DNA from 3 places in the Cupriavidus sp. 01L46 genome. Region 2 is predicted to be linked to each of the others. Evidence: predicted binding sites of a transcription regulator. Region 2 holds the regulator's gene; each other region holds the start of a gene.
What was found. The regulator FNR, encoded in region 2, switches genes on or off when oxygen is low (the NO sensors DNR and NnrR bind a similar motif). The targets are predictions, from matches to a motif close to TTGATNNNNATCAA.
Positions count from the first base shown of each region.

Region 1 (5,716 bases), on a different contig from region 2:
AGCCGTACGCCGATGCCGCTGTCGCGCTGGGCTTCTTCGTGCTGTTGCTGGCCGTGCTGTCGACCCGCATCCGCATCGGCCACGCAGGCTTGTCGCGCCTGGCTACGCTGGCGTCCGGGTTTTCGTACTCGCTCTACCTGACGCATTTCCCGCTGACCCTGTTCATCGCCGCGGCCCTGGTCAAGGTCCGCCTGCCTGTCGGCGCTGGCAGCCTGGGCCTGGCCGCGCTGATCCTGCTGGGCTGCTATGCCTATGCCTTTGCCGTCTACTGGGTGTTCGAGCGCAATACCCAGCGCGTGCGCGGCCTGCTCGGGCGCCCGGCGCTGCCAGCGGCGCAGCGCGGGCAGAATATCTAGCCGCCATGCCGTTGCCCGGCTAGCCAGCCTGCCTGACTGGCAACCCTGGCAGCCAGCCTGAAACTGCCGTAAGCTCGCCGGTCGGCGCGTCAAACGCGCGCCGCATAAGAAAAACCAGGAGCATTCATGACGGCAGCACCCCTCGCTATTCTTTCCTCGCGCATTCCCGTTCCAGTCAAAAAGCAGACCGCCGCCCGCCCGCTGCTGGTAGCCGCCGCGGTTGCCATGCTCGCAAGCGGCTGGCTGCCCTCGGCCGCCAACGCGGCCGATTACCCCGTCAAGCCAATCCGCTTCATCGTGCCTTACGCCGCTGGCGGCACCACCGACCTCGTGGCGCGCACGGTCGGCCAGAAGGTGGCGGAGAAACTCGGCCAGCCCGTGGTCGTGGAGAACCGCCCCGGCGCTGGCGGCAATATCGGCATGGAGGCGGTCGCCAAGGCCGCGCCGGACGGCTACACCATCGGCTTCGGCGCCATCTCGACCAATGCGTTGAACCCGCATATCTACAAGCACGTGCCGTTCGACCCGCGCAAGGATTTCACCGCGGTCAGCCTGCTTGGCACCTCGACCATCGTGCTGGAAGTCAGCAACAGCCTGCCGGTGAAGAATGTGGCCGAGCTGGTCAGCTATGCGAAGGCCCACCCCGGCCTGACCTACGCCACCGCGGGCAKCGGCACGTCCATGCACCTGGCGGGCGCGATGTTCGCGCAGATGACGCAAACGGGCCTGACCCATGTGCCATACAAGGGCAGCAGCCCAGCCATCAACGACATGCTGGGCGGCCACGTGCAGGTGATGTTCGACAACCTGCCCGCCTCGCTGCCGCACATCCAGGGCGGCAAGCTGCGCGCGCTGGCGGTGGCCGGCAAGAGCCGCTCGCCGGCGCTGCCGAACGTGCCGACGCTGGCCGAGGCCGGCCTGGCGGGCTATGCCATCGAGCCCTGGTTCGGCGTGTACGGTCCGGCAGGGCTACCCGCGCCGGTGGTGCAGGCACTCAATGCCGCCTTTCTCGCGGCGCTGGGCAATGCCGACGTGAAGGACAAACTCGGGCAGGCGGGCTTCAATCCCAAGGGCTCGAGCGCGGCTGACCTGCAGTCGCTGACGCTGTCCGAGTACGAGAAATTCGGCAAGGTCGCCAAGAGCGCCAGCATCACGGTGGATTGAGCGCAGGCGGGGCTGCGCGCTTGCGGCGGGAGGATCGCCGGGGGCGCGCAGCCCCGCATCCATTACAATCCGGCTGCAACGGGCCCTCGCGCCCACTCCTGCCGACTACCCGCCATGAAGCAAGATCCGCGTTTCCCCAAGCTGTACATCCTCGATCACCCGCTGATCCAGCACAAGCTCTCCCATATGCGCGACAGGGACACCTCCACGCGCACGTTCCGCGAGCTGCTGCGGGAGATCACGCTGCTGATGGGCTATGAAATCACGCGCGACCTGCCGCTGACCACGCGCCGCATCGAGACGCCCTTGGTGGAGCTGGACGCACCGGTGATCGCCGGCAAGAAACTCACCATCGTGCCGGTGCTGCGCGCCGGCGTGGGCATGAGCGACGGTCTGGTCGAGCTGATTCCCTCGGCCCGCATTGGCCATATCGGCGTCTACCGCGACGACCAGCACCGTCCGGTGGAATACCTGGTGCGCCTGCCCGACGTGGAAGACCGCAGCTTTATCCTGTGCGACCCGATGGTCGCCACCGGCTACTCCGCCGCGCATGCGGTGGATGTGCTCAAGCGCCGCGGCGTCAAGGACGATGCGATCACGTTCGTGGCGCTGGTAGCCGCGCCGGAAGGCGTGGAGGTGTTCCAGAAGGCACATCCGGGCGTCAAGCTGTTCGTGGCTTCGCTGGACAGCCACCTGGACGAGCACGCGTACATCATCCCGGGCCTGGGCGATGCGGGCGACCGACTGTTCGGCACCAAGAACTGAGTTTTGCTGGCAAGCCGGACATTGTCTGCGCCCGGCTTGACCGGCCTCAATCCCGCCGGCCGCGGCGCTCCCTAGACTATCGGCAGCGGCACACCGTCCGGTGTGCCTCGCCTGACTTGGGAGACCCACATGGCAGCCTTGAAGATCCTGTTTTCGACCCCCACCGGGCTGATGAGCCTGGCCGTCATCGCCTTCATCATCGGCATGGGCTGGTTCTTCACCCGGCTGTTCCTGCGCAAGATGCGGGAAGACGAGGCAGCGGCGCAACGCCGCTAAGGCGCGAGTCCCTCTCACTAGTGCTATCCCTGAAGGACCGGCTGACGGACCGGCTGGCCGATACCATGCTGTGGCAATGCGCCACGCCCGCCTGTCTCGCCGGGCGTGGCCCGCCGGAGCGGCCTAGGGATAGCGCCCCTACTGGGTGGCGCCCCTATTTCTTCTTGCCCGAGCCCAGCAAGCTGCCCAGCACGCCGCGAATCAGCTCGCGCCCGACCTGCGAGCCTACCGTGCGCGCGGCCGACTTGGCCATCGACTCCAGGATGGAATCGCCGCGCCCGGTCTTGCCGGTGCCCTTGGTCAGCCCGCCGAAGATCTCGCCCGCCTGTTCCAGCCAGCCACCGCCCTGCGCGGGCGGGGCTTCGGGCTGGCCGGCCGTCGGCACGGGCGCGGGTGCGCCGCCGCCAGCGGCGGGAGCAGACCCAGGCGCGGCGGCGCGGCCCTTGAGCTTCTCGTAGGCCGACTCGCGATCGATGGTCTGCTCATAGGTGCCGGCCACCAGCGAGTTCGCCAGCAATTGCTTGCGCTCGTCGTCGGTGATCGGGCCGATCCGGCTGCCGGGCGCCAGCACCCAGGCGCGCTCCGTGATGCCGGGAATGCCCTTGGCGTCCAACAACGACACCAGCGCCTCGCCCACGCCGAGCTCCCCGATGGCCTTCTCCAGGTCCAGCCCCGGCTTGGCCCGCATGGTGGTGGCCGCCACCTTGACGGCCTTCTGGTCACGCGGCGTGAAGGCGCGCAGCGCGTGCTGCACGCGGTTGCCGAGCTGGCCCAGCACGGTATCGGGGATGTCGACAGGATTCTGCGTGACGAAATACACGCCAACGCCCTTGGAGCGGATCAGCCGCACCACCTGTTCGATCTTGTCGAGCAGGGCCTTGGGCGCGTCGTTGAACAGCAGGTGCGCCTCGTCGAAAAAGAACACCAGCTTGGGCTTGTCGAGATCACCCGCCTCGGGCAGTTTCTCGAACAGCTCCGACAACAGCCAGAGCAGGAAAGTGGCGTAGAGCTTGGGCGAATTCAGCAGCTTGTCGGCGGCCAGGATGTTCACCACGCCCTGCCCGTTCTCGGTCTGGATGAAGTCATCCAGATTGAGCATGGGCTCGCCGAAGAACACGTCGGCGCCTTGAGACTCCAGCGCCATCAGCCCGCGCTGGATGGCCCCGATCGAGGCCGCGGAGATATTGCCGTATTCGGTGGTGAACTGCCCGGCGTTGTCGCCCACGTACTGCAGCATGGCGCGCAGGTCCTTGGCGTCGAGCAGCAGCAGCCCGTTGGCGTCGGCGATGCGAAAGACCAGGTTGAGCACGCCCTGCTGGGTGTCGTTGAGTTCCAGCATGCGCGACAGCAGCAGCGGCCCCATGTGGGAGACCGTGGCGCGCACGGGATGGCCCTTTTGCCCGAACACATCCCACAAGGTGGTGGGGCAGGCGCCCCACACCGGCTCGGGCAGGCCGAGCTCGGCCAGGCGTGCCTTGAGCTTGTCGGAGAGCTTGCCCGGCCGGGAAATGCCGGTCAGGTCACCTTTGACGTCGGCCATGAAAACTGGCACACCCAGCCGCGAGAAGCCCTGGGCCAGGCTTTGCAGGGTCACGGTCTTGCCGGTGCCGGTGGCGCCGGTGATCAGGCCGTGCCGGTTGCCCATTTCAGGCAGCAGGGCAAGTTCCAGCTCGGCGTTCTTGGCGATGATGATGGGTTCGGCCATGGTCTCTCTGGTTGGCAAGCCGCGCGGCGCTTTCGCCGCGACCGTCCCCGCCCTTCCCGGCGGCTCCCGTGATCGGGAGGCCAGCGGCGGCGGGGCCGCGTGATAAAATGCTGGGCTGATTATGCCAGCCCCCAAGGCCGGCTCACAGACACATAAACCACCCGGCGCGCCGCCAGCGAGCACCCGTTGCCCGCCCGGCACAGCCGGCGCGCAAAGCCAAGGCGCGCGCGTCAAACATTTTCCGCTTCGGAGAGAATCATGGCCGGTCACTCAAAATGGGCCAATATCAAACACAAGAAGGCCGCGGCTGACTCCAAGCGCGGCAAGGTCTGGACCCGCCTGATCAAGGAAATCACCGTCGCCGCGAAGCTCGGCGGCGCTGACCCCGATTCCAACCCGCGCCTGCGCCTGTCCATGGACAAGGCAATGGATGCGAACATGCCTAAGGACAACATCCAGCGCGCCATCCAGCGCGGCGTGGGTGGCCTGGAAGGCGTCAACTACGAAGAAATCCGCTACGAGGGCTACGGCCTGGCCGGCGCGGCGATCATCGTCGACTGCCTGACCGACAACCGTACCCGTACCGTCGCCGAAGTGCGCCATGCCTTCTCCAAGAACGGCGGCAACATGGGCGCGGAAGGCTCCGTGGCGTTCATGTTCACCCACTGCGGCCAGTTCCTGTTTGCCCCCGGCACGCCCGAGGACAAGCTGATGGAAGCCGCGCTGGAAGCCGGCGCCGACGACGTGGTCACCAACGACGACGGCTCGATCGAAGTGCTGTGCCCGCCCAATGATTTCGGCACGGTCAAGGCCGCGCTGGAAGCCGCGGGCTTCAAGGCCGAGATGGCCGATGTCACGATGAAGCCGCAAAACGAAGTCAGCTTTACCGGCGACGACGCCATCAAGATGCAAAAGCTGCTCGACGCCCTGGAAAACCTGGACGACGTGCAGGAAGTCTTCACCAACGCGGTGATCGAGGAGTAAGGCGGGGATCGGGTAAGGCCTCGCCTCACGGCGGCAGCGCGGTTCGATGAGCCATGGCTGCCGCTTTTCGCATTTCGCATGCGTCATTTTTTCTGGCAGTAGATCATGAAAGTATTGGTTGTCGGCTCGGGTGGTCGTGAACACGCGATGGCCTGGAAATTGGCCCAGTCGCCCAAGGTGCAGGTGGTGTACGTGGCGCCGGGCAATGGCGGCACCGCGCTCGACAAGCGGCTGCAGAACGTTCCCCTGACCGATCCGGAAGTGCTCGCGGCCTTCGCCGAGCGCGAAGGCGTGAGCTTCACGGTGGTCGGCCCCGAGGCGCCGCTGGCGGCCGGCATCGTCGATATCTTCCGTGCCAAGGGCCTGCGCATCTTCGGCCCGACGCAGGCGGCGGCCCAACTGGAATCCTCCAAGGATTTCGCCAAGGCCTTCATGCAGCGCCACGGCATCCCGACCGCCGCCTACC
Region 1 is NZ_JBFTSF010000024.1:12,284-17,999, reverse strand. It holds gene AC1DS3_RS06775 (acyltransferase family protein) at 1-356, shown strand, start outside; gene AC1DS3_RS06770 (Bug family tripartite tricarboxylate transporter substrate binding protein) at 582-1,520, shown strand; gene upp (uracil phosphoribosyltransferase) at 1,635-2,285, shown strand; gene AC1DS3_RS06760 (DUF3149 domain-containing protein) at 2,415-2,561, shown strand; gene AC1DS3_RS06755 (helicase HerA-like C-terminal domain-containing protein) at 2,716-4,266, opposite strand; gene AC1DS3_RS06750 (YebC/PmpR family DNA-binding transcriptional regulator) at 4,525-5,250, shown strand; gene purD (phosphoribosylamine--glycine ligase) at 5,356-5,716, shown strand, end outside.
Region 1: AC1DS3_RS06760 (DUF3149 domain-containing protein) is a predicted target of FNR. The motif match lies at 2,322-2,335, and genes of this name have one in related genera.

Region 2 (3,828 bases):
CGGTCTCGAGGACGATCTTCGCCTCTTGGGTATTCATGTTGATTGCGTGCAGCCTGTCTTTGCACCTGCGCCCCGGTTGATCCCGGGCGCACTGGAGATTGCGGGTTCAGCGGTAGGGATTGCCACCGCCATCTGGCCGCGCAGCCAACCGCATGCTTGATGCATGCCAGCCGTGCGCCTTCTTCTATTGCATCGGGTGCCGGACCTGACCGGCAGGAGATCGCCCGGCCACCGGCTTTATCTGCCAGTCGACGGAGCCCTTGCGTCGCGCCTTCCCCCTGATGTGGCGGACCTGTCCGGCGCGGCGTCTATCATCGAACGCGCCGGGTGCAAGAAAATACGGATATCGGGCCTGCTGGCCTATTTCACCCCGCCCTGCCGTAGCTGGTCTTTTGAACCGAATCTTGTGAACCGGACGGCGGATGGGGAACGGTCCCTGGCGCTGATGCCTGCCTTGGTGTTCCTGGCATGCATCCCTGAGCAGCGGATGCTACCTGACGATGCCACGATGAAGTACGCTGCGCGATATCGCTGTTCTTGCGATTGTATGGCATTCCCTGGCAAACCTGCAACCGATTCGCACAGCTACCTCAGCAAGGAAGTGACAGATACACCACGAAACAGCGCTTCAGAAGACCAGACAGAATCCGTGCGCGGCAAGCGTCTCAGGCAAAAGCAGCGCGCGCGCCACCCCGGCCAAGCCAAAGGCCACCACCGCAAGGCCAGCGCCAGCCCGCAACGCCGGGCGCCGCGAAAGCTGCCTGAGATAGCCGGACAGGCCCGAGATCACCAGCAGATTCGGCAGGGTGCCCAGGCCAAACACGGCCATCACCAGCGCGCCCGACGCGGCATTGCCGGCCAGCAATGCCATGGCAAGGGCGCCGTACACCATGCCGCACGGGACCAGCCCCCAGGCCAGCCCCATGCCGTAGCGGCGCAGCAACRGGCCCTGCCCCTGCGCCCGGGCCGCAGCCGGCAAGCGCGCCCCGACGGCGCCAAGGCCGCGCAGCAAGCCGCCCGCGCCACGGGCGGCGAGCCGCTCCAGCCAACCCGTACCCATGGTGCGCCCGCGCAACATCCACAAGCCCGACAACACCAGCATCACACTGCCGATCCCAAACAGCCAGCGCTGCAGCGGCAGGTACTGCGCCCCCCAGACGCCAGCGCCCAGGGCGCCCAGCAAGGCCCCCAGCACCGCATACATGCTAAGCCGCCCGGCATGCATGACAAGCAGTTCCAGCAACCAATGGCCGGGACGCCGGAGCACCGTGGCAGGCACGCGCGCAACGCCGCCCTGCTCCGCCGCCAGCGCGATCCCGCCGCACATGGCGGCGCAGTGCACGCCGCCCAGCAAAGCCAGGGTAAATACGCTGATAAGCACGCCTATGGTCAACTTCTCCTCCCAATCACACAATCGCAACGTCCGGCGCGGTAAAATGCGTCGAACGCGCCCCCGCAGCTCCAAGAGGCGCTATCAACATGAGGCCTTGCGCCCGCGCACACCAGCGCGCTCGCACAACATGACGACGGGCACGGCAAGCCGCGCTGCACAGATAGCGCACTGCCGCAAGACCCGCGCGCCAGGCCGATGTGGATGGCGCTTCCAATCGACGACTCTCAACGTCAAGCTCTCAACTCAATGCGCCTGCCACATCGCGCTTGATTGACTGCGCTAAACCGACAGGCCCCAATTGCTCACCACCATTCCCATTACCGAGATGTCGCCCCGCTGCTCCACTTGCTCGCTCGGCCAGCTCTGCCTGCCCGTCGGCATGTCGCAGCAGGACCTCGAAAAGATGGATACGCTGGTCCAGGACCGGGTGCGCGTACGCAAGGGCGAAACCCTGTACCGCCTCGGCGATCCTCTCACCGCCGTCTACGCGATCCGCTTCGGCACGCTCAAGACCCACCTGACAATGGAAGACGGCCGCTCGCAGATCACGGGCTTCCACCTTCCCGGCGAAGTCGTCGGCCTTGACGGCCTCGGCGAGATGCAGCACGCGTCGGATGCCACCGCGCTGGAAGATACCGAAGTCTGCGTGGTGCGCTTCGGCGATCTCCAGACGTTGTCCAACGTCCTGCCTTCCCTGCAGCACCAGTTCATGCGCCTGATGAGCAAGGAGATCTCGCAGGACCAGGTCATGTTGATCACACTCGGATCGATGCGCGCCGAGGAGCGGCTTGCCGCTTTCCTGATCAACCTGTCCGAGCGCTTGTCCGCGCGCGGCTATTCGGCCTCCGAGTTCGTGCTGCGCATGAGCCGCGAGGAAATCGGCAGCTACCTGGGGCTCAAGCTCGAAACCGTCAGCCGCCTGTTCTCGCGCTTTGCGGAAGCCGGCCTGATCCAGATCCGCCAGCGGCACGTCAAGCTGGTCGACATGGTGGGGATCAAGCAGATCGTCAACAAATCCTGCTGACGTGCTCGTCGCGGGCCGCCCTCGCCCGCGGCGGCACGCCGCGATGCCGCGCCTGCTGGCCTGAACCGGCAAGGCGCGCATCGCAATCACTCCAGCTCGTCCGTGTCCGCCAGCCGCGTGGGCATGGTGTACAGCGTCAAGCCGCTCGACAGCGCGCACAGCACCCACGCGATCAGGAAGCCCACGGTGTAGACCGCCTCCCGCGATGCATCGACCGGCTGGCCGAAGAAGCGCAGGTCGCCGGGATCGACCATGGAGAATACCAGCGCGGTGGTCAGCCCGGCGACCAGGAAAGCGGGCCACAGCACCCACATCAGCCAGCGTAGTCTCATGATCACCTCGCTTGCGCCGCGACCGGCGCTGCCTGGCGTGCCGCGCTGCCCGCCTTCTCGACCACCAGGCCGTGGCGCGCCACCCCTTCCTCAATGGGTGGATCCGGGTGGGTCATAGCCAGCCAGATCGTGACCCCGCAGGCCACCATGGCCACGAACGGCCCACTCATCAGCAGCCACGGCCATGGCTCCTTCCACCAGGGATTGCTTTGCTGCGTCATCTGGCCTCCTCCTCTAGATCTAGATCCCGTATGTTGCGTACGGATTGGTGCATCCAGCGTCCCCGCCGCCTCATAGATTGCGCGGCACGATAAAGCTGGTGCTCTGTCGAATCTCTGCGCCATGGCTGCCCGCGCCCTCGTCGGGCACCGCGGTGACCGTGACCTCGATCTTGTGCGTGCCCTGCGCCGCGGACTCGATCGGCACGCGCACCCGGATGGGAATCAGGCGATTGGATGTGGGTTCCAGGTTGCCGGCAGCGTGATCATATTCCACGGCCAGGCCCTTGAGCTCGCCGCTGCCCGCGCTGACGGCGACGCGCATCGGTGCCTCGGTCGTGTTGATCAGCTGCAGCCGGTACACGTTCTCGATCCAGCGCCCTTCCACCTCACGCCCCAGCGCGCCGCGGTCGCGGATGATATCGACCTTGAGCGGCGTGCGCATGGCCAGCGAGGCCATGAAGCCGGCGACCAGCGCCAGCCATATCACCGAGTAGATCACCGTGCGCGGCCGCACCAGGCGCTTGCGCGCCACGGTCTCGGAGAGCGCGCTGCGCATGGCGTTCTCGGACGTATAGCGGATCAGCCCGCGCGGGTAGGCCATCTTGTCCATGACCTGGTTGCAGGCGTCGATACACGCGCCGCAGCCAATGCAGTCGTACTGCAGGCCATCTCGGATATCGATGCCAGTGGGACAGACCTGCACGCAGATGCTGCAATTCACGCACGAGCCCAGCCCGGCGGCCTTGTGGTCCGCCTTGCGCGAGCGGCTGCCGCGCGGTTCGCCGCGGCCCACGTCATAGGTGACCACATAGGTGTCGCGATCCACCATCACGCTCTGGAAGCGCGCATACGGGCACA
Region 2 is NZ_JBFTSF010000382.1:1,301-5,128, reverse strand. It holds partial or broken gene AC1DS3_RS34850 (SMC-Scp complex subunit ScpB) at 1-37, opposite strand, end outside; gene AC1DS3_RS34845 (sulfite exporter TauE/SafE family protein) at 629-1,393, opposite strand; gene fnr (fumarate/nitrate reduction transcriptional regulator Fnr) at 1,692-2,417, shown strand; gene AC1DS3_RS34835 (hypothetical protein) at 2,504-2,749, opposite strand; gene AC1DS3_RS34830 (membrane protein) at 2,752-2,970, opposite strand; gene ccoG (cytochrome c oxidase accessory protein CcoG) at 3,041-3,828, opposite strand, start outside.

Region 3 (20,825 bases), on a different contig from region 2:
GCGCCGCTATTCCGGCAACGCGGGAGAGGCCTTCTTTACCGGGGGCGGGCTGCAGACGTTCACCAACTTCGAGCGCTGGGAGAACATGAAGATCATGACCGTGCGCGAAGCGTTCGAGCACTCGGTGAACCTGGTCTTTATCCGCCTGATGCGCGATATCGTGCGCTACGAAACCTATCGCCTGCATCCCGATGCCGACGACTGGCTGAACAATCCGGCAGCGCCGCAGCGCCGTGCTTACCTGGTGCGCTTTGCCGACAAGGAAGGCAGCGACTACCTGCGTGCTTTCTATGGGAAATATCGCGGCATGACCCAGCAGGAAGCGGCCAGGCGCGTGCTCCAGAATCGCCATTTCTCGCCGGTGGGGCTGGCGGTGACGCTGCGCAGCATCGATCCCGACATCGATCCGGCGCAGTTCAACAAGGTCATGCTCGCCACCCTGCCCAAGGCGGGGCTGACCGATGAGAAGCTGGCCAAGCTGTACAGCAAATACGGACCGACCAGCTTTTCGCTCAATGACCGGGGCTACCTGGCGCGGGTGCACCCGCTCGAGCTATGGCTGCTCAATTACCTGCGCCAGCGCCCCGATGCCAGCCTGGATGAAGCCTTGCGCGACAGCACCGCGCAACGCCAGGAGGTGTATGCCTGGCTGTTCAAGACCCGCCATCCCGGCGGCCAGACGCGCCGCATCCGCAGCCAGCTGGAGCGCCAGGCCTTTGTTGAGATTGCGCACCGGTGGCAGCGCCTGGGCTATCCGTTCAGCGCGATCACGGCGTCCTATGCTTCGGCAATCGGCGCGGCGGGGGACCGGCCGGCCGCGCTGGCCGAGCTGGTCGGCATCGTGCAGGGCAACGGCGTGCGCCAGCAGGCCACGGCGCTGCGCAGCCTGGAGTTTGCGGCGGGCACGCCGTACGCGACGGATTTTGGGTTGGGGCAGAAGGGCACGCGCTTGCTGAGCGAGGATATCACCGAGGTGGTGCGCGCCGCGCTGATCGGCGTGGTGGATTCGGGCACGGCGGGAATGCTGAAGTCCGCGCTGGCTGGCAGCGGCATCGTGGCAGGCGGCAAGACCGGCACGGGCGATCATCGCTACGAAGTCTACGGGCCAGGCGGCAGGCTGATTTCCTCGCGCGTGGTCAGCCGCTCGGCCACCTTCGTGTTCTTCCTTGGCGACCGTTACTTCGGCAACGTCACGGCGTATGTGCAAGAGCCCTACGCCGCGCGCTATGCCTTCACCAGCGCGCTGTCCGTGCAGTTGCTGAAATCGCTGGCGCCAACCATCCTGCCACTGGTGCGCGACGCCGGCGTGCGTTCGCCGCTGGCGTGCAAGCACTGAGCGGCGCTGCCGGGGCGAAGTCAATCCCAACTATGTCGTCGGGCGCAGTATTCGTCTTCGGAGGTGCGGGCGTGCCGTTCGTACTCGGCAATGACCTGCAAGGTGGCGGACTGGAGCAGGGAGCCCGCGGTGAGCAGGGCCGCGAGATCGCGCAGGCCCTGCAGGCAGGTCACGGTGGGGGATAAGGCTTGGTCCTGCATGATGCGTTGCTGGCTCGGTGATGGGCGGGATGTGCCTCCCGACAATTCGATTGTAGGTAGCGCCGGCCGTGCCAAATGCAAACCAATGTGTCCGCGCGTACCTTGAGAGCCTGGAATTGCAAATCAGTTGCTTCGGAGCCACGGAACATAGCGCGCGAGCAGCGCAGCCATCACAAGTGCGCCGCCAATCCATAGCGCGATGATGACCGCGGCCGCCACGCGGCTGCTTGGGCGTTGCCCGGCCGCAACGGCGGCGGCCCGGTACTCGCGCATGAGGTCCGGCGGGATCATCCGGATGGCCAGCATGACCCCGAGCGGCACCAGCACGACGTCGTCCAGGTAGCCGAGCACCGGGATGAAGTCGGGGATCAGGTCGATCGGCGACAGCGCGTAGCCCGCCACCAGCAGGGCCATGGCTTTTGCGTACCACGGCGTGCGCGGGTCGCGCGCGGCCAGCCACAGGGCATGGACATCGCGCAATACCTCGCGCGCCCATTTGCGCCCGTAGGCGGCCAGCCGCGCGCCGTGTGCCCGCGCATCGTCCATCACCGGCACGAACGCCAGCACCAGCAGCAACGCCGCCAGCGCCAGCGTGGCGCTGAATCCCAGATGCTTGAAACCTAGCGCGCCGACAACGCCGCCGAAGAAAAACAGCGCCACCAGCATGGCCAGCATGCGCAGCCGGGACCGGTTGGCCAGCACCGGCGGCTTGGTCTCGTCGGATTTGGCGAGGTTCCAGTAGAACAGCTTGCCGAACTCGATGCCGATATCGGTCACCATCCCGGTGATGTGGGTGGTGCGGATCTCAGCGTGGGAAATCTTGGTGATCATGGCGTTTTGCAGGCCCATGATGAAGCACAGCACCATCACCGTGGCGGGTATGAACAGCCATTGGTGATTGCCAAGGTTGCCGCCGAGCAAGCCAAAGCACAGCAACAGGAGAGCCTCCAGCATCAGGGGCAACGCATATTCGCTGTTCAAGTGTTCACGCCGTGCCCAGTTGATGAGCACGGCGGAAGTGGCCGCGCCCGCCAGGAAGGACAGCAGTGCGCCAAGGCCCTCCAGGATCAGCCCGACCTGCCCCAGCGCCAGGTGGTCCGCCATGGCCGAGACGATGCCCGTCATGTGGGAGGTGTACTGCTGCACGGCAAGGAAGCCGCCGGCGTTGGTGGCGCCGGCCACAAAGCTGAGATAGCCGGCAAGCTGCCGGTTGGCGTGCGGGCTGCGTACCCGTCCAGTGAGGTTGCGCAGGTAGGTGATGGGCATGGTCGCTGACTGCCGGGCCGGCCGCTTAGTCGGTCAGCAAGGCGCAGATGACGCGCAGCGCCACCGATTCATCCACGCCGCTGGCCTGGATGCGCAAGCGCAGGCCGGCGCGCGCCGACAAGCGCATGACCTCGGACACATTCTTGGCGTCCGCCGTGCAGTCGTTGCTGCTCAGCCGGATGTTGCACTCGAACTGACTGGCCGTGGTGGTCAGCCGTGTGGCCCTGCGGCCCTGCAGGCCGTGCGGACTGGACATCTCAATCGTTGCTTCTACCACATCACCCTCGGTAAAACCTCTATGCAGCGTGGACACCGGGCAAGCCGGAAGGCGGGCAACTGGCACGGCACAGCCTGCCGCCAGGTATTGAATGGTAATCCAATTACCTTGCCCGGCGCATGGATGCCCCAGGCAGCCCCCTTGTTGCCGCCCACCATCTCCCGCCTCGCTGGCAGAATATGGCTTCGCCCGGCCACACCCGATGCCTGTGCCGTTCGCCATGCTGCCATGTCCTTTCCGGAGCCATCGCCCCACCATGCAAGCACACTCCCAATCCGTTGCCATCCCGTTCCGTCCGTTTTCCCTGATGCTCGCGGCGTTCGCCCTGGCAGGCACCCACGCCGTTGCGCAGACCATCCCCGTGCCAACGGTCTCGCCTGCGGTGGAGCGCACCTACGCCACGCTCGAAGCCGCCCCGCTGGTCAGGAAGGTGCTGGCCGACGTGAAGGCGGATGACGCGCGCTCGTTGGGCGATCTCAAGGCGTTGACCGAAATCCCTGCGCCGCCGTTCAAGGAGAAGGCACGGGCCGAGTATTTCCTCTCCCGGCTCAAGGCGCTTGGCCTTGCCGATGCGCATATCGATGCCGAGGGCAATGCCATTGGCATCCGCAAGGGCAGCGGGAACGGCCCCAAGCTGCTGATCTCGGCGCACCTGGACACGGTGTTTCCCGAAGGCACCGATGTCACGGTCAAGCCGCGCGATGGCCGTCTCTATGCGCCAGGCATCTCGGATGACACGCGCGGGCTGACAGTCCTGTTGTCATGGCTCAAGGTGCTCAACGACAACCAGGTGCGCACCGTGGGCGACCTGGTGTTCGTTGGCAACGTGGGCGAGGAAGAACTGGGCAACCTGCGCGGCATGAAGGCCGTGTTCCGCGACCACCCGGATATCGACGGCATGGTCGGGCTGGAGCCGGGCGTGGGCGACCGGGTGCTGTCGCTCGGCACCGGCAGCCATCGCTACGAGGTGACGTTCCGCGGCCCGGGCGGCCACAGCTTCGGCGCCTTCGGCCTGCCCAGCGCCATCCACGCGATGGGACGGGCCATTGCCAAGGTGAGCGACGTGCGCCCGCCCGAGGATCCCAAGACCACGTTCACGGTGGGCACGGTGGGTGGCGGCACGTCGGTCAACGCGATTGCGGGCGATGCGCGCATGGCGGTGGATATCCGCTCCAACGCGACGCCGTCGCTGCTGGAAACCGAGAAGCAGATCATGGCGGCCATCGAGGCCGGGGTCGCCGAGGAAAACCGCCGCTGGCATCCGGCCGACGCTGCCAGCCAGATCACCTACCAGGTCAAGCAGATCGGCGACCGTCCGGCGGGCCGCACGCCGCCTGACGCCACCATCGTGCAGGCGGCGGTGCGCGCCATCAAGGGCCACGGCAAGGGCACGCCCAGCCTGCGCGGCGGCAGCACCGACGCCAACGTGCCGATGTCGCTCGGCATTCCCGCCATCATCATCGGCAGCGGCGGCAAGACCGGCGGCTTCCATGCCCGGGATGAATGGTACGACCCGGCCAACGCCTGGGAAGGCGCTCAGGTCGGGCTAACCACCGTGCTCGGGCTGGTGGGCGTGCAGGGCGTGAGCCAGCCGTTGCTGGAAAAGCGCGCCGCCGCCAGGTAGCCAGCGGGCGGTGCCGGCCTTAAGCCGCCACCGCGACCAGATGCGCGAAGCGGGCATCCGCCGGGGCGGGGGGCGCTGCACATGCGGCTACCAGCCGGCGGGAGGCCGGCGCATCGCCACTGGGGTCATAGTAGCGCCGTGGGCCGCCAGGGCTGGGCGGTACGGCGCGGGTCTCGATGCGAAATCCCGCTTCGGGGCTGCCGCGCAGCTCCGGCACCGCCTGCAACAGCCGTTGCGTATAGGGGTGCGTGGGCCGGTCGAACACGGCATCGCGCGTGCCCTGCTCGACCGCATGGCCGCGCAGCATCACGATGACGCGGTCGGCCACCTGCTCGACCACGCCCAGGTCATGCGAGATTAGCAGGCAGGCAAAGCCATACCGCCGCTGCAGCTTGGTCAGCGTGGCCAGCACCTGCTTCTGCACGGTCACATCGAGCGCCGACACGGGCTCGTCCGCGATGACGATATCCGGACGCATCACCAGCGCCCGGGCGATGGCCACCCGCTGGCGCTGGCCGCCCGAGAGCTCATGGATATGACGGCTGGCATAGCCCGCATCCAGGCCGACATCGGCCAGCGCCACCAGGACCCGCTCACGCCGCTCGGCCGGCGGCACCGACCGGTCCGCGTGCAGCCCCTCGCCCACGATGGCCTCGATGCGCATGCGCGGGTCTAGCGCCGAGTACGGGTCCTGGAACACCATCTGCACACGATGGCGCGCGGCCTGCATCGCCGCGCGGGAGGCCCCGGCCAGATTGCGCCCGTGCAGCAGGATTTCGCCTTCGGCCGTGCCTGCCAGGCCCAGGATGGCCTTCATGATGGTGGTCTTGCCGCTGCCCGATTCGCCGACGATGGCCAGGGTCTCGCCGGGGGCGAGGTGGAAGCTGGCGTCGTGGACCGCGCGCACGGCCTTGCGCCGGAACCAGCCGTCGGCAACGTGATAGTCCACCGCCAGCCCGCGCACCTCCAGGATGGGAGCGATCGCCGTGGCGGGCGGCGCAGGCTTGTCGCCGCGCTTGGGCAGCGCATCCAGCAGGCTCAGGGTATACGGATGGCTTGGCCTCGACAGCACGTCCGCCACGGCGCCGGTCTCCATTGCCTCCCCGCGTTTCATCACCAGCACGCGCTGGGTGTACGCTGCGACGAGTGCCAGGTTATGGCTGATGAAGATCAGAGCCGTGCCCTCGGCCCGCGTCAGTTCCATCATCAGCTCGAGTACTTCCTTTTGCACCACGCAATCGAGCGCGGTGGTGGGTTCATCGGCAATCAGCAGCTTGGGCTTGAGCAGCATCACCGCGGCCAGCAGGATGCGCTGGCGCATGCCGCCGGAGAACTCGTGCGGGTAGCGCTGCATCGCCGCGCCGGCGTTGTGCACCTTGACGCGCTCCAGCATGGCGATGGCCTTATCGCGCGCCTCATCGTGGCGCAGGCCGCGCCTGAGCACCAGCGCCTCGGTCAACTGGTCGCCAATGCGAAAGGCTGGGTTGAGCGAGACCATGGGCTCCTGGAACACCATGCCGATCTGCGTGCCGCGCGTGGCCAGCCAGTCCTGCGCCGGCTGGGCCAGCAGGTCGCGGCCCTGAAAGCTGGCGCTGCCGCCGGTGATGCGGGCGGCGTCGGGTAACAGCCCCAGCAGCGCCTTGCCAATCATGGTCTTGCCGCTGCCGGACTCGCCCACCACGGCCAGCGATTCGCCGGCGCACAGGTCGAAGGAGATTGTGTCGACCACGGTGTTAAGCATGTGCCTGGCGCCGGGGAAGGCAATGCTGAGGTTGCGCACGCTCAGCAGCGGCGCATTTGCGTTGGTGTCTGCCATCGCGGTCATGCCGAAGCTCCCTTCATGCGCGGGTCGAGCATGTCGCGCACCGCGTCGCCGAACAAGTTGATGCCAAGCAGCGCGAGCGAGATCATGCCGCCGGGAAACGCTGCAAGCCAGATGGCCTGGTCCATGGCGCTGCGGCTCTCCGCCAGCATGCCGCCCCAGGTGGGCGCCGGTGGCGGCACGCCCAGGCCAAGAAAGCTCAGGGCGCTCTCGGCCAGCAGCGCCGAGCCGAACAAGGAGGTGGAGAACACGATCAGCGGCGCTACGCAATTGGGCAGGATGTGCCGCATCACGGTCCAGGCGCCGCTGTTGCCCATGGCTTGCGAGGCCACGACGAAATCGCGCTGGCGCAGCGAGAGCACCGCGCCGCGCGCGATTCGCGTGACCGAAGGAGTGTACGCAAGGCCAAGTGCCAGCACCACGCCCCATTTGGAGGGGCCGAGGATGGTCATGATGCCAAGTGCAAGCAGCAGGCCGGGAAAGGCCATCAACGATTCGATGAAGACCATGATGCCGCGGTCCCACCAGCCGCCGAGGTAGCCGCACAGCACGCCGATGACGGTGCCCGCGGCCAGCGCGAACAGCACCGAGCAAAGGCTGACCGTCACGCTTACCGCGGCGCCGGCCATCACGCGTGACAGCACGTCCCGACCGAAATCGTCGGTGCCGAACCAGTGTTCCGCGGTGGGCGGCGCAAAGCGGGCGAGCAGGTCGCCATCGATGGGGTCATAGGGCGTATGGATCAAGCCCGCGATGGCCAGCAGGAGCACCAGTGCCATCAGCACTGCGCCCAGCACGGCATTGGTGTATTTGAGTTTCGACATGGCGTTCTACAGCTTGATGCGTGGGTCGAACAGCGGATAGAGCAGGTCTACCACCAGGTTGACGGCGACATAGAGCAGCGCGATAAACAGCAGGCAACCCTGCACCACGGGATAGTCGCGGGCGTAGATGCTCTCGATCAGCAGCCGCCCGATGCCGGGCACGGTAAACACGGTCTCGATCACCGCCGCGCCCGAGAGCAAGTGGCCGAGGATCAGGCCGATCACCGTCAACGTCGGGCCAAAGGCGTTGGGCAGCGCGTGGCGCAACAGCACGCGGCGCTCTGGCAGACCCTTGGCGCGCGCGTGGGCCACGTATTCCAGGCGCAGCACTTCAATCGTGCTGGCGCGCATCATGCGCGTGATTGCGGCGATCTCGGTCAGCGCCACGGCGATCACCGGCAGCACAAGGTAGCGCGCCGCGCCGAAGCCGGACTCGGCAATCGACTCGAAGCCATAGGTGGGCAGCCAGTTGAGCTTCACCCCGAACAGCCAGATCAGCAGGATGCCGATCCAGAAGCTCGGCATCGACACCAGCAGGATCGACGACGAGACTATGGCCACGTCCGACGCCTTGTTCTGCCGCCACGCGGAGAACAGCCCGGCCGGCACCGCGACCAGGCAGGCCAGCGCCGTGGCGGCCAGCACGATCTGCGCGGTCACCGGGAAGTGCGACAGGATCAGGTCCCGCACCGGTTCCTTACGGGCAATCGACATGCCCAGGTCGCCATGCAGCGCGCGGGCGGCCCAGATCGCGTACTGCTGCGGCAGCGGGCGGTCCAGGCCGAGCGAGGCGCGCACCTCGGCCAGCACCTGCGGATTATCGATATCGCCGAGCATCAGGGTGGCCGGATCGCCGGGAATGGCGCGGATCATGCCGAACACCAGCAGCGAGACTATCAGCACGGTGGGGATGGCAGTGCCGATCCGCTTGAGCATGTAGGACAACATGGCGCGCTCAGTGCTTGGTGAGGTTGAACAGACGGGGCTTGCGCAGCGGCCAGCCCTTGAAACCGGTCACGTTGCGGCTGACCACGACCATGCCGGGCTTGTTGTAGACCATCGCCATCGGCACGTCGGCAATCATCATGTCGTGCAGTTTCTCGAAGGTTTGCCTGCGCACGGCTTCGTCCGGGTTGCCCTCGATGCTGTCCAGCAGCGTGAGCGCCTCGGGGTTTTCCCACTGCGCCATCGGCGTCTTGCTCTTGTTGCCCAGCACGTCGCGATAGAGCAGGGCGGGCTCGGTACGGGCCGAGTAGCCGAACGCCATCAGCTGGAACTTGCCTTCGCGGAAATTGGACACCTGCGTGGCCCACTCCAGCATCTCCAGCTCAGTCTTGATGCCCGCTTTGGAGAGCAGCGATTGCGTCACCACCGCCAGCCGGTACATGTACGGGTAGCGCTTGTTGGCCTGGATCTTGATCACTTCGGCTTTGTAGCCGGCAGCGTCCATCAACGTCTTGGCCTCGGCGAGGTTCCGGGCGTAGCCACGCCTCTCGGCCGCAGAGTAGTAACGGCTTGCGGCGGGGACCAGCGACGGGTTGTACTGCGTCAGTCCATTGTTGAGCGCCTTGGTGATGGCTGGCAGGTCCAGCGCCAGCGCGATGGCACGGCGCATGCGCACGTCCTTGAGCAAGGGATCGGTACCCTGCATGAGCAGGTTCACGGTATCCAGCCCTTGCTCAACTACCACGTTCCAGCGCGGGTCCTTGGGCGGCAGGTTGTCTTCGTCGGCGTTGATGATATCGACCTGGCCCGCCATCAGTGCGGCTTTTTGCGCCGCTGCGTCGGGGATCACGACAAAGCGCAGGTTGGCCAGCGCCTGCTTGTTGCCCACCATGCCGTCGAGCGGCTCGGGGCGCGGCTTGTAGCCGTCGAAGCGGGTCAGTAGCACCGATTGCCCTTTCTTCCAGTCGGAGAACAGGTAGGGGCCGGTTGCCACCGGCTTGAGCCATGCGCCTTGGGCGTCGACGCTGCTCGGATGCAGCACCGCCAGCGGGCATTGCACGCTGGCCATCTGGTCGAGGAACAGGGCGTAGGGTTCCTCCAGCCGGAACACCACGGTATCCGGCGTGGGCGTGTCGACGGCGATCACCTTCGGCCCCTTCGCGCCGTCATAGAGGTTGCGGCACATCCACTCCGACTTGGGGTTCATCAGAAAGTTGTAGCTCCACTTCACCTCGGCGGACGTGACTGGCGCGCCATTGTGGAAGGTGGCGCCCGGGCGCAGCTTGAACGTATACGTTCGTGCGTCGCGGGACACGGCCCAGCTGTCGGCCAGCATGGGCCCCACGCTCATGTCGGCGCGCAGCGCCACCAACGACTCCACCACGTGCAGCAGGATGTTGTCCGTCGAGGTGTTGCGGGCCCGGTTGCCGGGCATCGAGGTGGCGGTCCCGGCGCCGTCCGCATAGCGGATCTCCGGCAGTGGCGCGGCGCTTGCTGTTGCTGCTGCGCCGGCAGCTACCAGCATAAACACAAGCGCGAGCCGGCGGGCAATCATCGTGATCTTCGTCATGGTCTCTCCTCCACTTGGGGTGGCCGTTCTTATAGGCGGTATTCGACGAAGCGGCGCGATTCGTAAGGCTTGCGCGCAATCCACATGACGCCCGAGGCCGGCTCCATCAAGGTGGTGGCCACGGTCGCGGAGATGCTGGCGAAGCTGGCCGGCTTGGGCGAGCGCAGCACGCCGTCGGGCTTGGGCAGATCATCGGCCAGCGCGGCCTTGATGATGTCCCAGTCGATGCGGCCGGCCGCGCGGGCGAGCGCGGCTTCGGTGCGGCGCTGGCGGTAGATGGAGTCGGGGTTTGCGGCCAGGCCCTTGTCCTGCAGCTTGGTGCGCGCCACCGGGCACATCCAGTGGTTGGCGTGGACCAGCACGCCGTTCTGCGGGGTGATCCAGAAGATCTCGTCGGGCGCGCATTCCAGGTCGACCGCTTCGCCCTCCGCCTGCGCCAGCATCAGGTTGTTGGAGCAGAAACGGGTGGAGGTCCACAGCACCTTCATGGCGTTGCAGACGTTGTCGGCTTCCAGCATCTTGCGGCGCACCAGCACCAGCGGCACGTCGGCGGGGCGCTTGTAGTCGAGGTTGGAGCTCAGGAAGTTGCCGGTCAAGGATACGCCGGCGCTGTTCATGCCTAGCCGAGCCAGGCTGCCCGCTTCGGTAAACATCAGCAGGTCCGGTCCGTTGTCGCGCGCCATGCGCACCACGATGCCGGTGTCGACGCATTCCTCGCGCCAGTCCCAGTTGTGCGCGTGCAGCAGGCGGCCATTGGCTGAGGCTTCGGGCAGGACAACGAGGCCGGTGCAGCCATCGTCCGGCTCGTCGCTGGCCGGCTTCAGCTCGGCGTGGCCGAACATCATTTCGGTGCGGCAGTTGATGACGATGATGTCTTCCAGCGCAACCTGTGCGCCGGCGGCGATGCCCTTCATTTCTTCGAAGTAATCGGGGTCGTAGCGGGTGATGGCCGGGGCCATTGCCATGGCCAGCGCCTTGAGGCGTTCGGCGCCGACGCCGCGGCGCTCCAGCTGCGTGCGGTACAGCGCGACGCTGCGGGCAACCCGGTCCGGTACTGCGGCGCCGTGCTGCCGGCCCCGCTCGAACGGACTGCCATGCAACTCAACCAACGGGAAAGACGATTCTTGGGGCAACGACATCGGCAAGGCTCCGGCATGTGTGGTGGTACGGTGGGAAATATTTTGTACTAAATTAATATGAAGTGCAATGTGACATTCCGATTATTTGCGCCGACCCGTTTTCAGGGATACCATCGCGGCTCTTGTCCCGCCGTCTTGCGGCGGATGCGCCGCACCCTGCCCGCGGAGTTCCGCCAGGACTTATTCCATATCCCCGCCAATGCCAGCTTCCAGGAAACGGTCGGCGCCCGTGCGCGTCTCGCCGCTGCAAATCGATCTAGCGCGCCGCATCGCGCGCCAGGTGGTGGAGGGCGAGCTCCAGCCCGGCGCGCACCTGGCCGAGGAAACGCTCGCCGCCCAGTTCGAGGTGTCCCGCACACCGGTGCGGGCCGCGTTGCGGCTGCTGGCCGAGCGCGGCCTGATCGCCTATCGGGCCAACAGCGGCTACTTTGTCGAGGCCAAGGCCGAAGGAATGGAGGTGCCTGACTTTGGCGAGTCGGGAATGGGCGGCGATGAGTTGTATCGCCAGCTGGTGGATGGGCGGGCGCGCAAGCTGTTGCCGGATACCCTGACCGAGATCGACCTGCTGCGCACCTATCCGGTGTCGCGCAGCCTGCTGACCAAGACGCTGATGCGTATGATGGCCGATGGCCTGGTGGAGAAGCGCGCCGGCCATGGCTGGCGCTTCCTGCCGTCGCTGGAGACGCCGGAGGCGCTGGCCGAGAGCTACCGTTTTCGCATGATCGTGGAGTGTGCAGGCTTGCTGGAGCCCACCTTTGCGGTCGACGCGGTGCAGATGGATCGATGCCGCAAGGCGTATGAGCAGGTGATCGACCAGGGGTACACCAATCTTTCCCCGGGTGAGTTCTTCTCGCTCAACACCTCCTTTCACGAGATGCTGGCGCGTTTTTCCGGCAATCGCTTCATTCTCCAGGCGGTGCAGCAGCAGACCCAGTTGCGCCGCCTGGAGGAGCACGCGGCCTTCTATCGCCAGATCAATCTGATCGAAGCCTGCCAGGAGCATTTGCAGATTCTCGATGCGCTGGCGCTGGGCGACCGCGAATGGGCCGCCGCCCTGATGCGCCGCCACCTGGTCACCGCGCGCGACCTTAGCTAGCGTTTCTTTTCTTCCCCGATTGCCGCCACCTCCACCGCCCGTCAGTGCGGTGCGGTGGCGTTCGTCCGTGCGCGCTGTTGGTGCCGGCGGTGGTGCGCACGCACAGACTTTGTGAATCCAAATTGCACTTTATACTCGTTTAGTACAAAATGGGCGGCACGTTGTTCCTCAGGTTGGATCCTCCTTTTCTTCTTTTTCTTCTGTCGCCCACCCAGACGCCGCCCATGTCCGCTCAGACCGTATTGCCCGATTCCCTTCCTGCCACGGCCGCCGCCCAGCCCGGTCGTTCTCCCAGTGGCTCGCTGGACGCCTACTGGATGCCCTTTACCGCCAACCGCCGCTTCAAGCAGCAGCCCCAGCTGTTCTCCGAGGCCGACGGCATGTATTACATCCGCCCCGACGGCAGCCGCGTGCTGGACGGCATCGCGGGGCTGTGGTGCGTAAACGCCGGCCACCGTCGCACCGAGATCGTCGATGCCATCGCCCGCACCGCGTACCGGCTGGACTATGCGCCGTCGTTCCAGATGAGCCACCCGCTGGCCTTTGAATTTGCGGAGGCCTTGATCGCCGAAGCGCCGGCGGGCTTCTCCAATGTGTTTTTCTCCAACTCCGGCTCGGAGGCGGTGGACTCGGCGCTGAAGATCGCGCTGGCTTATCACCGTGCTCGGGGCGAGCCGCAGCGCGTGCGCCTGATCGGCCGCGAGCGTGCCTACCATGGGGTGGGGTTCGGCGGGCTGTCGGTGTCCGGCATCGCCGGCCATCGCAAGCCCTACGGCAATTTGCTGCCGTGGGTCGACCACCTGCCGCATACCTACAACCGCGAGGCAATGGGCTACTCGCGCGGGCAGCCCGAGTGGGGCGCCCACCTGGCCGATGAGCTCGAACGCATCGTGGCGCTGCACGATGCGTCCACCATCGCCGCGGTCATTGTTGAGCCGGTGTCGGGCTCCACCGGTGTGCTGGTGCCACCCGTCGGCTATCTGCAGCGGCTGCGCAGCATCTGCGACAAGCACGGCATCCTGCTGATTTTCGATGAGGTCATCTCTGGCTTTGGCCGGGTTGGCGCGGCCTTCGCGTCCGAGACCTTCGGCGTGGTGCCCGATATCCTGACCAGTGCCAAGGGCCTGACCAATGGCGCGGTGCCGATGGGCGCCACGCTAGTGCGCAGCCATGTGTACGACGCCTTCATGCACGGCCCGGCCGGCAGCATCGAGCTGCCCCATGGCTATACCTATTCCGGCCATCCAATGGCTTGCGCGGCGGGGCTGGCGGCACTAGGCATCTATCGCCGCGAGGGGCTTTTCACCCGCGCCGCCGAGCTGTCCGAGCGCTGGGCCGACGCGGCGCACAGCCTCAAGGGGCTGCCGCATGTGGTGGATATCCGCAATATTGGCCTGCTGGCGGCGGTTGAGCTGGCGCCGCTGGCCGGCCAGCCCGGGCAGCGTGGCTATGCAGCGCACTTGGCTTGCCTGGACAAGAACTGCCTGATCCGCGCCTCGGGCGACATCATGGTGCTGTCGCCGCCGCTGGTCATCGAGGAGGCACAGATCGACACTCTGTTCTCCACGCTGGGCGACGTGCTCAAGGCCCTGTAAGCGGGGAGATGTCCATGGATGCAATGACAAAGGACCGGGCAGCGGCCGGGGTGCCAATGCTGATCGCCGGTGAATGGGTGCGCGGCGAAGCCGGTGGCTTTGTGCTGACGGATCCTGCCAGCGGCAACGTGTTCAATGAATTCGCCGGGGCCTCGGGCGCGCAGGTGGACCGCGCAGCTGCGGCAGCCGCGGGTGCGTTTGCCGGCTGGAAGAGTCGTAGCGCGCAGGACCGCGCGGTGATCCTGCGTACGGCGGCGGACCTGCTGCGCGCGCAGGCCGAGTCCCTCGCCGTCACGCTCACGCGCGAACAGGGCAAGCCGCTGGCGGAGGCCAGGGCTGAGTGGCGCGGCGCCATCGAAGTGCTGGCGTGGTACGCGGAGGAGGGCTTGCGGGCTTACGGGCGCATCGTGCCGGCCCGCGCCAGCGGCCTGAGCCAGATGGTCACGCGCGAGCCCATCGGGCCTGTGGCCGCCTTCGCGCCATGGAATTTCCCGGCCCTCACGCCGATGCGCAAGATCGCGGGCGCGCTTGCCGCGGGTTGCACCTGCGTGATCAAGCCGGCGGAAGAAACCCCGCTGTCCACGCTGGCGATTGCACGCGCCTTGCAGGACGCCGGGCTGCCCGACGGCGTGCTCAACGTGGTTTGTGGCGATGCGCCCGCCATCGCCTCGCGCCTGCTGGCCTCGCCCGCGATCCGCAAGATGTCGTTCACCGGCTCAACCGCCGTCGGGCGGCTGCTGGCGGCCCAGGCCGCACAGCGCAACATCCCGGCCACGCTGGAGCTCGGCGGACAGGCGCCGGTGCTAGTGTTCGCCGACGCCGATCTCGACCTGGCGGTGGCGCAGGCAGGCAGCGCAAAATTCCGCAATGCCGGGCAGGTCTGCACCGCGCCCACGCGTTTTCTGGTGGAGGCACCGGCGTACGAGGCTTTCGTCCTGCGGCTCTCGGCCTATGCGCACGGGCTGCGCGTTGGCGCTGGCTCGGACGGTGCCACGCAGATGGGGCCACTGGCGAATGCGCGCCGCGCCGCGCAATTGCAGGCGCTGGTCGATGACGCGCTGGCGCAGGGCGCCGAGGTGTGCCCGGCCGGGAGCTTGCCTGCCGGGGATGGTTTTTACTTTGCGCCGACCGTGTTGCATGGCGTGGGTGGCACGACGGCCCGCATCCTGCAAGAGGAGCCGTTCGGCCCGGTGGCGGCTTGCCAGCGTTTTGCTAGCTTCGACGAGGCGATCACGCTGGCCAACAGTGTGCCGTTCGGGCTGGCGTCCTATGTGTTCACGCGTTCGCTGAAGACCGCGCATCGGGCTGCGCAGGCGCTGGAGGCCGGCATGGTGGGCGTCAATACGGCACGCGTGGCTGTGGCCGAAACGCCGTTTGGCGGCGTCAAGGACAGCGGCTATGGGTCCGAAGGGGGCAGCGAGGGGCTAGGCGCCTACTTGCAGACCAAATCCGTCAGCCTGGCTTTCGATTGACGGGTCCGCTTGCGGTAGGTCGGGAGCGGGGCGCTGCCCCGCTTCTTCCTTCAGCGCCGTGAATGTCGCTCCCCATGTTCCGCCGGCTGCCGCTCAACCGCCTGCGGCGCGGCGATCCATTTCGCCACCGCCAGGGCATCCAGCGGGCGCGAGAACAGGTAGCCTTGCCCCATATGGCATCCCTGCGATAGCAGGAAGCGCCGCTGGGCTTCGTTTTCCACGCCTTCGGCGATCACCGCGAGCTTCAGGCTGTCGCCAATGCGGATGACGGCGCTGGCCAGCTCGCGGGCGGCGGCATCGCTCTCCAGGTCGATCACAAAGCTCTTGTCCAGCTTGAGCTGGTGCACGGGCAATTGCCTGAGGTACCCCAGGCTGGAATATCCCGTGCCGAAGTCGTCCATGGACAAGCGCACGCCCTGCGCGTGGATGGCGGCAACGGTGGCGGCGAGGCCCGCGTCGTCTTCCATCAGCAGTCCTTCGGTCATTTCCAGCACCAGCGCCTGGGCGGGCAGCCCATGGCGGGCCAGGGTCTCGGCCACTTGCGCAGGCAGCCCCGGGTCGCGGAAGCTGGCGGGCGAGATATTGACGGAGATCGTGGGTACGGAAAGCCCTTCCCGGCGCCAGGCAGCTAGCTGCGCGCACGATTGCTCCAGCACCCAGCGATCCAGCGTGCCGATCAGGCCGCTGTCTTCGGCCAGTGGCACGAAGCGGTCCGGCGACACCATCCCGAAGTGCGGGTGGTGCCAGCGCACCAGCACCTCCAGGCCATAGAGGCGCCCATCGCGCAGGAACACCTGAGGCTGGAAGTTGAGGTGAAGCTCCTCGGCCAGCAGGGCGTCGCGCAGCGCGGACTCCAGCGCCAGGCGCTCCTGGGCGGCCCAGTTCATCTCGATGCTGAAGAAGCGGAACAGGTTGCGCCCGGCGGCCTTGGCGTCGTACATGGCCATCTCGGCGCAGTGCAGCAGGTAGTCCAGCGCATCGCCGTCGGCCGGGAACATGCTGATGCCGATGCTGGCCGAGGGGGCAATGCTGGCGTGGTCGATGCGCAGCGGCTGGCGCAGCGCGGCCAGGATGCGCTTGCCCGCCGCAATGGTCTGGGTGCGGTCGCTGTCGGGCAGCACCAGTGCGAATTCGTCGCCCGACAGCCGCGCCACCAGCGCGGTATCCCCGGCGTGCGCGCTAAGGCGTTGCGCAACCTCGCGCAGCAGCTTGTCGCCGCCGACGTGGCCGAGCGAGTCGTTGATATGCTTGAAGCGGTCCAGGTCGACGAACAGCACGCTGAGCGTGGTGCCGGCCGAGCGCGCCGCGAGCAGCAGGGTGCTGGCTTGCATCTGCAGCAGGCTGCGGTTGGGCAAGCCGGTCAGCGAGTCGTAGTGGTCGAGCTGCAGGATGCGCTCGGCGGCTTCCTCGCGCTCGAACGCGAGCTTGCACAGCGAGGCGCATACCTCGGCCAGCTGCTGATGGAAGGCGTCGGGCCGGCGGACGGTGCGGCAGTAGAAGGCCAGCGTGGCAAGCACGCGGCCATCGCTGGCCTTGATCGGATAGGACCAGCATGCCGCCAGGCCGAGGGGCAGGGCAAGATCGCGAAAATCCGCCCAAAGCGGATCGTTGGCGATATCGCTGACCACCACCGGCTCGCCCAGCCAGGCGGCCGTGCCGCAGGAGCCCACGGACGGCCCGATGATCAGGCTGTCCAGCGCGGCCGAATACTCGGGCGGCAGGCCGGGCGCGGCCAGCGGGTGCATGCGCCCGTCGGCGTCCACCCGCAGCACGGACGCGATCACGGAGGGTGCCACCCGTTGTACTTCTTCGCAGATCAACTCCATCACGGCGGGCAGCGGCTGCTCCATCACCATGGCTTGCAGGACCTTTCGCTGCAGCATCTCGTAGGTCCGCTGCTGGGTGATGTCGGACAGGATGACGATGGCGTGATGCCGGTCGCCAGTCGCGCTGACCAGATGGCGGACGGTGGCGCAGACCCACAGCGCGCTGCCGTTGCGCGCATACACCAGGGCCTCGTGGCGCTCGCCGCCCGGGGATGAGCGCTGGGCATGCAAGCGTTGCATCACGCCGGGATCGGTGAACTCGCCGGCCAGTATCTCGCGCGGGGTCTTGCCGGTCAGCTCGCTGGGCTTGTAGCCCAGCATGCGCGTGAGCCCGGCGTTGGCGTACACGATGTGCCAGTCGGCATCGACCACCAGCACGGCGCTGTCGATCTCGTCGGCAATGACGGATAGCAGCGGGTGATCGTCGCGGCTGGCATCCTGGTGGCTGGGCACCTTGACCAGCAGCGTGCGCAGCGTAACGTCGCCCAGGCGGGTGCTGGATTCCGCGACATGGCCAAAGCGAAGTTCACCATCCGGCCTCAGGATCTGGACGGCGGGCAAGGGCTGGGCGCGCTTCGCGTCGGCATCCGGCAGCTTTTGCACGAGCGCCTCGACGTTCATGCCGAAGACCTGCGTACGGGATGCGCCATAGAGTGCCTCCGCAGCAGCGTTCAGGAAGATCACCTTGTTGTCCGCGTTCAGGATGAAGACGGCGTCGGTGGCTTGCTCGAGCGAATTGCGGAACAACTGATGGGGGTCGGCTATGCTGAGCGCTTTGTCTCTATCTGGCATGAGTGAGGTAAACGTCGCTAACGACCGAGAATGCCTGCCTTGCCCGGTAGGGCTCGCGGGACATTGACTCGGCTCTGAAGCAGGTATCGGCATCCATGGCTGGATCCTGAAGTACTTTTTTTTGCGCGAGGCGGCCCCCGGCGCCCGCCTCGCGCGCCGATGGCTTGGCATAATCGCGCCCTGTCTTGACGGGGCGATGCGCGCGCCGTCCCCATTTGCATCGATCGAAGCGGGACTCTTCATGATCATCTGCGCCGGCGTTGGCCCCGGGCACCTCGACTTCCTGACCCACGGCGTGGCGGACCTGATCCGTGGCGCCGACATCGTGGCCGGCTTCGACACGGTCATCGACGTCATCCGGCCGCTGGTGCCGGCGGCGGCCCGGGTGGTCACCATGGGATACCAGGACCAGGTGGAGCGGCTCGCCTGGGTTGCCGCCGAGCACCATGGCGGCCGGCGCTGCGTGGTGCTGTTCATGGGCGACATGCATTTCAGCGGATTCCAGTACCTGGAGCGGGTCGAGCGGGCATGCGGCCATCCGGTGGATACCGTGCCCGGCATCTCTTCGGCCCAGGTGCTGGCCGCGCGCGGCAAGGTTTGCTTTGACGAGACCACCTTCCTGACCTTTCACCGGCGCGGAGACCTGGAGCCGTTCAAGCGCCATCTGGTGCACGTGCTGGCGGACCAGCGCAACGCCATCGTGATTCCGCGCCCATGGGATTTCATGCCCAGCGATATCGCCGCCTGGCTGGTGGCGCAGGGCGTGCCGCCCGAGCATCCGGTCGAGGTCTGGGAGAACCTGACGCTGGCCGATGCGCACTGGTGTGGCACGCTGGCCAGTTGCACGCTGGCGTTCACTGATATGAGCATCATGCTGATCCGTGCGCTGGCGCCAATGGCCAGCCAGCTCGATCTGCCGCCGCTTGCGTAGCTCCGCGCGCCGGCCGCGCGGGGCAGGCTCTCGGCATTGATCTGCCGCAATTCGCCCGCATTGCCCGCTTGCGCTGCTCCGCGCACGGAGTAGAGTCCATTTTCGGATAGTCGCAAAAAACGCCTGCAACCGTGTGCAGGGGTCTCCAGACCGGAGGGAAAACATCATGGATTTCAAGACCGTGCTGGTCGAACTCGGAGCGGATCCCGGCTGTGCGGATCGCGTCAACCTGGCTGCGGAACTGGCGCAGCGCTCGGCCGGCCATGTGATCGGGGTGACGGCCACCGGCATGCGGCTGGAGCCGTTCCGGGGCGCGGGCGACGAGGCGGGATACTACGCGGAACTGGCCCGGCGCCAGTTGCTGGCGCAGGGCGCCGAAGCCAGCGCTGCATTTCATCGGGCCATGCGCGAAGCGGCGCCCGGCGTGGGTTTCACCCACCGGGTCATCGAGGACGACGTGGGCTGGGCGCTGGTCCAGCAAGGGCGGGTGGCGGACGTGGTCGTCCTGGCCCGCCTGCCCGGGCCGGAAACCATTCCCGTGCTGGTGGCGCAGACCCCGGAATATGTGTTGCTCAACACTGGCCGCCCGGTGCTGCTGGTGCCGCCGGGCGTGCGGCATTTGCCCTGCGAGCATGTGGCCATTGCATGGGATGGTGGGCGGGAAGCCGCCCGGGCCGTGGCCGATGCGATGCCCCTGCTGCGCCTGGCCAAGCGTGTCACCGTGGTGGCGGCGTCCAGCACGCATGACGGCTCGGCGGCCCACGGCATGCCCGATGTGCCCGGCGCGCACGCCGGCCTGCGCGATCACCTGGCGCGCCAGGGCGTCACCAGCGTCATGCACGCCGTGCAAGGCAGCCACGGGATCGGCGAGCTATTGCTCGATGCGGTGCGGCACTTGCAGGCCGACCTGCTGGTGGCGGGTGGTTATGGGCACGCCCGGTTGCGTGAACTGGTCACTGGCGGCACCACCCGCACCCTGATGCGCCACGCCGGCATTCCGGTGTTGATGTCGCATTGAAGGTCGGCCTGGACTGGAATCAATATACTTTTTGATATAATATTCGACCGTATATTGATTAGCAGGCCGGGGTCTCGCCCGGCCTTTGCCGAACCCATGCAAGCGGCTTCTCCCTCCCTGAGCCTGGACGCGATGCGCGCCGCCGCGGGCGACGCCACCGCCATGTTGCGCGCCCTCGCCAATGAAGACAGGCTGCTGCTGCTTTGCCAGCTCAGCCAGGGCGAGATGTCGGTGGGCGAGCTCGAAGCGCTGCTCGGCATCCACCAACCCACCTTGTCGCAACAACTCGGTGTGCTGCGCGCGGAAGGGCTGGTCAACACGCGGCGCGACGGCAAGCGGATTTTCTACGCGGTTGCCGATGCGCGGGTGCTGGCCGTGCTCGAAACGCTTTACGCCCTGTATTGCCCCACTGAATGAAGGAGCCACTGGCCATGATCATTGACTGGACACACTTCACGCCCTGGTCCGCGCTGGGCGGGGGCCTGCTGATTGGACTGGCCGCCGCCGCGCTCGTGCTGCTCAACGGGCGCATCGCGGGCATCAGCGGCATCATTGGTGGCTTGCTGCGGCCAACGCGCGCGGAAGCCGGCTGGCGTATCGCCTTTGTGCTTGGCCTGCTGGCGGCACCGCTGCTCTGGCGCCTGTTCGGCGCGCTGCCGGAGATTCGGGTCCATGCCGGCGCCGGCCTGCTGGCCGTCGCCGGCTTGCTGGTGGGATTGGGTACCCGCTACGGCGCGGGCTGCACCAGTGGGCATGGCGTTTGCGGGCTATCGCGGCTCTCGCCACGCTCGCTGGCGGCCACAGCGGCCTTTATGGGGGCCGGTTTTGCGACGGTCTTTGTCGCACGGCACTTGCTCGGCGCATGAGGAGCGACATGAACCGCCTTTCTTCCTTGCTGATCTCGCTGGCCTCTGGCCTGGTATTCGGCCTCGGGCTGATCCTGGCCGGCATGGCCAATCCAGAGAAGGTGCTCGGATTCCTCGACCTTGCCGGGCGCTGGGATCCCTCGCTGGCGCTGGTGATGGGCGGCGCGATCGCGGTGGGCGTGGTGGCGTTCTGCATTGCCCGGCGGCGTGCCGTCTCGCTGCTGGG
Region 3 is NZ_JBFTSF010000038.1:27,027-47,851, forward strand. It holds gene AC1DS3_RS09525 (transglycosylase domain-containing protein) at 1-1,336, shown strand, start outside; gene AC1DS3_RS09530 (hypothetical protein) at 1,357-1,536, opposite strand; gene AC1DS3_RS09535 (DUF1275 domain-containing transporter) at 1,660-2,802, opposite strand; gene AC1DS3_RS09540 (HPr family phosphocarrier protein) at 2,828-3,115, opposite strand; gene AC1DS3_RS09545 (M20/M25/M40 family metallo-hydrolase) at 3,336-4,703, shown strand; gene AC1DS3_RS09550 (dipeptide ABC transporter ATP-binding protein) at 4,723-6,528, opposite strand; gene AC1DS3_RS09555 (ABC transporter permease) at 6,525-7,349, opposite strand; gene AC1DS3_RS09560 (ABC transporter permease) at 7,356-8,297, opposite strand; gene AC1DS3_RS09565 (ABC transporter substrate-binding protein) at 8,305-9,864, opposite strand; gene AC1DS3_RS09570 (C45 family autoproteolytic acyltransferase/hydolase) at 9,894-11,003, opposite strand; gene AC1DS3_RS09575 (GntR family transcriptional regulator) at 11,233-12,099, shown strand; gene aptA (omega-aminotransferase AptA) at 12,324-13,694, shown strand; gene AC1DS3_RS09585 (NAD-dependent succinate-semialdehyde dehydrogenase) at 13,709-15,166, shown strand; gene AC1DS3_RS09590 (sensor domain-containing protein) at 15,217-17,784, opposite strand; gene AC1DS3_RS09595 (cobalt-precorrin-7 (C(5))-methyltransferase) at 18,026-18,715, shown strand; gene AC1DS3_RS09600 (universal stress protein) at 18,882-19,733, shown strand; gene AC1DS3_RS09605 (metalloregulator ArsR/SmtB family transcription factor) at 19,830-20,150, shown strand; gene AC1DS3_RS09610 (YeeE/YedE family protein) at 20,165-20,599, shown strand; gene AC1DS3_RS09615 (DUF6691 family protein) at 20,608-20,825, shown strand, end outside.
Region 3: AC1DS3_RS09600 (universal stress protein) is a predicted target of FNR. The motif match lies at 18,752-18,765, and genes of this name have one in related genera.